Regions from separate parts of the Lysinibacillus sp. 2017 genome, predicted to be linked through region 1. Evidence: a T-box and tRNA genes for the amino acid it is inferred to sense, from the RefSeq annotation. Region 1 holds a T-box; the other holds one or more tRNA genes.
What was found. A T-box is a leader RNA that pairs with one kind of tRNA and senses whether it is charged. The one in region 1 lies ahead of ileS (isoleucine--tRNA ligase), so its partner is inferred to be a tRNA-Ile.

Region 1 (3,424 bases):
TAGCTGATAAAACTTAAATGTATTGTCTAATGTATCAATTAATTTCGACTTCGCTTCTTGTACATTACGTTTTGCAAATCGTTTCGGATTCCAAGGCGAACTATCAACAAGTAATGACCAGCGAAGTGCATCTGCTCCGTACTGTTCCATTAATTCTACTGGATCCAATGCATTCCCTTTGCTTTTAGACATTTTTTGACCATTTTCATCTAAAACATGGCCTAGAGATAACACATTTTTATAAGGGGCTTTGCCAGTGAATAATGTCGATACAGCTAAGAGACTATAAAAGAATCCTCTTGTTTGATCAATTCCTTCGATGACAACATCTGCTGGAAATTGTTGTTTAAACTTTTCATCATTTTCAAATGGATAGTGATATTGTGCAAACGGCATTGAACCGCTATCAAACCAAACGTCAATTACTTCTGGCGTACGTTTCATCTCACTTTGACAGATTGGACATTCACAAGTAATTTCATCGATATATGGTTTGTGTAGCTCGAGATCCGTATTAAATGGTTGTTTAACTAAATCTTTTAATGCCTCTATACTTTTCGGCGCTTCTTCATGACCACAGTCTTCACAAATCCAAATATTTAAAGGCGTTCCCCAATAGCGGTTTCGACTAATATTCCAATCCACTACATTTTCTAAAAATTTACCAAAGCGTCCTTGTTTTATATGGTCTGGATACCAATTTACCTGATTATTATTTTCAATCAACTCATCCCTTAACGCCGACATGTTGATAAACCAACTATCTGTCGCGTAATAAAGTAGTGGCGAATCACAACGCCAGCAATGAGGATAACTATGCTCATATTTTTCTTTCGAGAACAGAAGCTGTTTTTCTGCCAACAATTTAATAATCTCTACATCACAATCTTTAACGAATCTACCTTTTAACTCTGACACTTCAGCTGTATAGCATCCTTTTGAATCTACCACGTTTATAAATGATAATTCATTTTGTTGTACAGTTCTGTAATCGTCTTCACCATAAGCTGGTGCGATATGAACAATGCCCGTCCCACTTAATTCTGTTACATAGTCTGCAAGTACAACCTCATGTCCTCTCTCTACTTGAACATATTGAAATGGTGCTTCGTAGCGAACTCCTTCAAAGTCTGCACCAGTATGTTCAGAGATTATCTCCACTTCCCCCTGGAAAAGCTTTTCTATTAAGGATTTGGCAACAATATAAACTTCTCCATCTTTCAAAACCCTCGCATATGATATGGTTTCATTCATCGCTAATGCAACATTTGCAGGTAATGTCCACGGCGTTGTTGTCCATCCAAGAAAATACTCCTCCTTTCCCTGAACTTTAAACTTCACAGTAGCAGATAAGTCTTTTACATCTTTATAACCCTGTGCAACTTCATGAGAACTTAGGGAAGTTTGACAACTTGGACAATATGGAGATACACGATGCCCCTTATACAAGCGTCCATCTTTATGAACATGACTTAAAATATTCCATACGGATTCTATATAGTCATTACTCAATGTCAAATAAGGATTATCCATATTAACCCAATAACCTAATTGATCTGTGAATGCTCTCCACTTTAGTTCATACTTAAATACACTTTCTTTGCATTTCTCGATAAACGGTTGGACACCATACTTTTCAACCTCTTGTTTACCAGAGATACCCAACTCTTTTTCAACTCCTAGCTCGACAGGTAAACCATGTGTATCCCATCCTGCTTTTCTTTCAACTTGAAACCCTTGCATTGTTTTATAGCGAGCAACTACATCTTTAATTGTTCTACCTAGTGCATGTCCTACGTGTGGTAAACCATTTGCAGTTGGCGGTCCTTCATAAAATACGAATGTAGGGTGATCTTTTCGATTGTCAACAGAGTGCGCAAAAATATTTTCGTTACTCCAAAACTTTTGAATCCTACTTTCTCTTTCTACGGTCGTTTCTCTCTTTACATCGTCTTGCATATCCATTCCTCCTATACTTATTGTATAAAAGGCATACAAAAACCCCGTCCCAAGTAAAGGGACGGGGTTAACCGCGATACCACCCTAATTCTATTGAAAAACCGACCAATAGCACTTAGCAACGTACAATCATACGTGTTCTTATTAACGGTAGACATCCGAATTAGCTTACTTTAGTTCAGCTAATCTTCTCAGAGAGGATTTTCATAGTACATTTGCACACCGACTTGCACCATAATGCCGGCTCTCTGTAGAACAAATTGAACTACTACTTTTTCTCATCAACGAATTTGTATGCTTTTATTGAAAATAATGGTAACTGGAAATTTTTAAAATGTCAAGTGTACGATAAAGAATCGGGCGCGAGAAAGTATCATCAAAATGAGTTAATTACAGTAGAAATCAATTTTTCATTTTTAACTTGTAATATGTATTTCGATAGAACATGTTCTCTCCCACCATTTTCGTCATACCATTTTTTAATTTTATTTACATGATTGACATCTGCTTTAATTTTATTTTCAATTTCAATATAAGTCTCATAATTATCATATTCCCAAATAGCAAATATTTCTGTAGTATTATCATCGTTTGCTTTCATCCATCTACCAATTAGACGACTACCGTGGCTTAATTGATTAGGCAAATTAGTTTCATTAAAGTGCTTATTAAATGTACCTACAAATTCATTCTTTACAACATAATATTTTCTACGATAAAACATATTAGTACCCCCTCACTAAAATAATTTATTTAAAAATCAGACAAATTCAATTTAAAAGAGAGGTTTAGCGATTACTACCAAACACATACCAGTATCTCCAACAACGAACACTGCGGTCAGTTTTCACACTTTCTATTTATTCAATTCAGCTTCTAAAAGTGGGTAAAACATATCTCCGAATAATGTATCTTCGGTTTTAAAATATTGTGTGGAACCGATGTAACCTACCAAGTCCTCTTTTTTCACAAAATTATTATCATAAAACGTGTAGGTTAATGCTTTAAAGTTCTCATCGTCTGAAAGTTTTACTTTATAATAAGTATTACTTTCTTTAAATTTACGCGTATTTTCCACTTCAAGCTTTGCTAGTGCATTAATGGCTTCGTTTATAATCGTTTTATCCCATGTCGAATAAGAATTCATTGATGGATAAGAAGCTACTACTAATTTAGCAATATCATTTCTATTTACAAATTCCATATCTTTAATTTCATTCATTAATTGTTGCGTTTGATATTGTTCCCAAAGATACTGAGTTCCAAAAATAACAATTACAGCAATGATAATCGGAATAATTTTATTTTTCATATGTAAACTCCTCGATTAATTGAATGCATTATATAAAGTTACTTGCCTGATTTGACAATTGATGCTACATAAAAAGCACACCCTTAATATCGTCTTCTTGCCAACAAATGCATTCCTATTTTAAGATTATTAATAATGTTAATTATAAACTTT
Region 2 (3,424 bases), 980 kb from region 1:
AAGCGTTGTCCGGAATTATTGGGCGTAAAGCGCGCGCAGGTGGTTCCTTAAGTCTGATGTGAAAGCCCACGGCTCAACCGTGGAGGGTCATTGGAAACTGGGGAACTTGAGTGCAGAAGAGGATAGTGGAATTCCAAGTGTAGCGGTGAAATGCGTAGAGATTTGGAGGAACACCAGTGGCGAAGGCGACTATCTGGTCTGTAACTGACACTGAGGCGCGAAAGCGTGGGGAGCAAACAGGATTAGATACCCTGGTAGTCCACGCCGTAAACGATGAGTGCTAAGTGTTGGGGGGTTTCCGCCCCTCAGTGCTGCAGCTAACGCATTAAGCACTCCGCCTGGGGAGTACGGTCGCAAGACTGAAACTCAAAGGAATTGACGGGGGCCCGCACAAGCGGTGGAGCATGTGGTTTAATTCGAAGCAACGCGAAGAACCTTACCAGGTCTTGACATCCCATTGACCACTGTAGAGATACAGTTTTCCCTTCGGGGACAACGGTGACAGGTGGTGCATGGTTGTCGTCAGCTCGTGTCGTGAGATGTTGGGTTAAGTCCCGCAACGAGCGCAACCCTTGTTCTTAGTTGCCATCATTTAGTTGGGCACTCTAAGGAGACTGCCGGTGATAAACCGGAGGAAGGTGGGGATGACGTCAAATCATCATGCCCCTTATGACCTGGGCTACACACGTGCTACAATGGACGATACAAACGGTTGCCAACCCGCGAGGGGGAGCTAATCCGATAAAATCGTTCTCAGTTCGGATTGTAGGCTGCAACTCGCCTACATGAAGCCGGAATCGCTAGTAATCGTGGATCAGCATGCCACGGTGAATACGTTCCCGGGCCTTGTACACACCGCCCGTCACACCACGAGAGTTTGTAACACCCGAAGTCGGTGAGGTAACCCTTGTGGAGCCAGCCGCCGAAGGTGGGATAGATGATTGGGGTGAAGTCGTAACAAGGTAGCCGTATCGGAAGGTGCGGCTGGATCACCTCCTTTCTAAGGATTTTTCGGAATCATTCCTTCGGGGAATGAAACATTAACGTTTGCTGTTCAGTTTTGAAGGTTTATGAAACAAATTTATATCTTCTAAGAGGGCCTATAGCTCAGCTGGTTAGAGCGCACGCCTGATAAGCGTGAGGTCGATGGTTCGAGTCCATTTAGGCCCACCATATAAATTATTTTATATACCTCTTATACAAACATTGGGGCCTTAGCTCAGCTGGGAGAGCGCCTGCCTTGCACGCAGGAGGTCAGCGGTTCGATCCCGCTAGGCTCCACCAATAAAATATTTGTTCCTTACACTAGCGCTATTGTCGCAAAGCTGTATGAAGCAAATTCAGCGAAGCTTATTCACGATGTGATTGAAGTCAGCTGCTTTGTTCTTTGAAAACTGGATAAAACGACATTGAAAGCAATAAACAAATTTTCTATTAGTAATGATAGATCACAAACGTCAAGTAATTGACGTGCAAACTTAAATCTTGAACTTGTTCAAGTTTAACTAAACTTTTGGTTAAGTTAATAAGGGCGCACGGTGGATGCCTTGGCACTAGGAGTCGATGAAGGACGGCACTAACACCGATATGCCTCGGGGAGCTGTAAGTAAGCTTTGATCCGGGGATTTCCGAATGGGGGAACCCACTATCTTTAATCGGATAGTATCTACACGTGAATTCATAGCGTGATGAGGACAGACGCAGAGAACTGAAACATCTAAGTACCTGCAGGAACAGAAAGAAAATTCGATTCCCTGAGTAGCGGCGAGCGAAACGGGAAGAGCCCAAACCAAAGAGCTTGCTCTTTGGGGTTGTAGGACATTCTATACGGAGTTACAAAAGAATGAGCTAGACGAAGCGACTTGGAAAGGTCCGCGAAACAAGGTAAAAGCCCTGTAGTCAAAAGTTCATTCCCTCCAGAGTGTATCCTGAGTACGGCGGAACACGTGAAATTCCGTCGGAATCTGGGAGGACCATCTCCCAAGGCTAAATACTACCTAGTGACCGATAGTGAACCAGTACCGTGAGGGAAAGGTGAAAAGCACCCCGGAAGGGGAGTGAAATAGATCCTGAAACCGTGTGCCTACAAGTAGTTAGAGCCCGTTAATGGGTGATAGCGTGCCTTTTGTAGAATGAACCGGCGAGTTACGATTACGTGCGAGGTTAAGTTGAGAAGACGGAGCCGCAGCGAAAGCGAGTCTGAATAGGGCGAATTAGTACGTGGTCGTAGACCCGAAACCAGGTGATCTACCCATGTCCAGGGTGAAGGTGAGGTAACACTTACTGGAGGCCCGAACCCACGCATGTTGAAAAATGCGGGGATGAGGTGTGGGTAGCGGAGAAATTCCAATCGAACCTGGAGATAGCTGGTTCTCTCCGAAATAGCTTTAGGGCTAGCCTCGTGATTGAGAATACTGGAGGTAGAGCACTGTTTGGACTAGGGGCCCATCTCGGGTTACCGAATTCAGACAAACTCCGAATGCCAGATATTTATACACGGGAGTCAGACTGCGAGTGATAAGATCCGTAGTCAAAAGGGAAACAGCCCAGACCACCAGCTAAGGTCCCAAAGTAATCGTTAAGTGGAAAAGGATGTGGCGTTGCTTAGACAACCAGGATGTTGGCTTAGAAGCAGCCATCATTTAAAGAGTGCGTAATAGCTCACTGGTCGAGTGACACTGCGCCGAAAATGTATCGGGGCTAAACGATTCACCGAAGCTGTGGATGCATCCGTATGGATGCGTGGTAGGAGAGCGTTCTAAGGGCGTTGAAGTCAGACCGGAAGGACTGGTGGAGCGCTTAGAAGTGAGAATGCCGGTATGAGTAGCGAAACATGGGTGAGAATCCCATGCACCGTATGACTAAGGTTTCCTGAGGAAGGCTCGTCCGCTCAGGGTTAGTCGGGACCTAAGCCGAGGCCGATAGGCGTAGGCGATGGACAACAGGTTGATATTCCTGTACCACCTCCTCACCGTTTGAGAAATGGGGGGACGCAGTAGGATAGGGTAAGCAGAGCGTTGGTTGTCTCTGTTCAAGCAGTAAGGCGTGTATGTAGGCAAATCCGCATACTTTAACGTTGAGCTGTGATGACGAGCTCGTATGAGCGAAGTTCCTGATTTCACGCTGCCAAGAAAAGCCTCTATCGAGGTGAGAGGTGCCCGTACCGCAAACCGACACAGGTAGTCGAGGAGAGAATCCTAAGGTGTGCGAGAGAACTCTCGTTAAGGAACTCGGCAAAATGACCCCGTAACTTCGGGAGAAGGGGTGCTCTTTAAGGTGAATAGCCATGAAGAGCCGCAGTGAATAGGCCCAGGCGACTGTTTAGCAAAAACACAGGTCTCTGCAAAACCGTAAGGTGACGTATAGGGGCTGACGCCTGCCCGGTGCTGGAAGGTTAAGAGGAGTGGTTAGCGCAAGCGAAGCT

Region 2: it has a tRNA-Ile gene. The T-box ahead of ileS (isoleucine--tRNA ligase) is inferred to sense a tRNA for this amino acid. The anticodon was not compared.

Annotation. Positions count from the first base shown of each region.
Region 1 is NZ_CP029002.1:2,221,211-2,224,634, forward strand. Features, by position in the region: gene ileS (isoleucine--tRNA ligase) at 1-1,959, opposite strand, end outside; T-box leader at 2,014-2,253, opposite strand; gene DCE79_RS10745 (NIPSNAP family protein) at 2,336-2,683, opposite strand; gene DCE79_RS10750 (hypothetical protein) at 2,816-3,271, opposite strand.
Region 2 is NZ_CP029002.1:3,199,092-3,202,515, reverse strand. Features, by position in the region: rRNA gene DCE79_RS15730 (16S ribosomal RNA) at 1-1,000, shown strand, start outside; tRNA gene DCE79_RS15725 (tRNA-Ile) at 1,097-1,173, shown strand; tRNA gene DCE79_RS15720 (tRNA-Ala) at 1,209-1,284, shown strand; rRNA gene DCE79_RS15715 (23S ribosomal RNA) at 1,516-3,424, shown strand, end outside.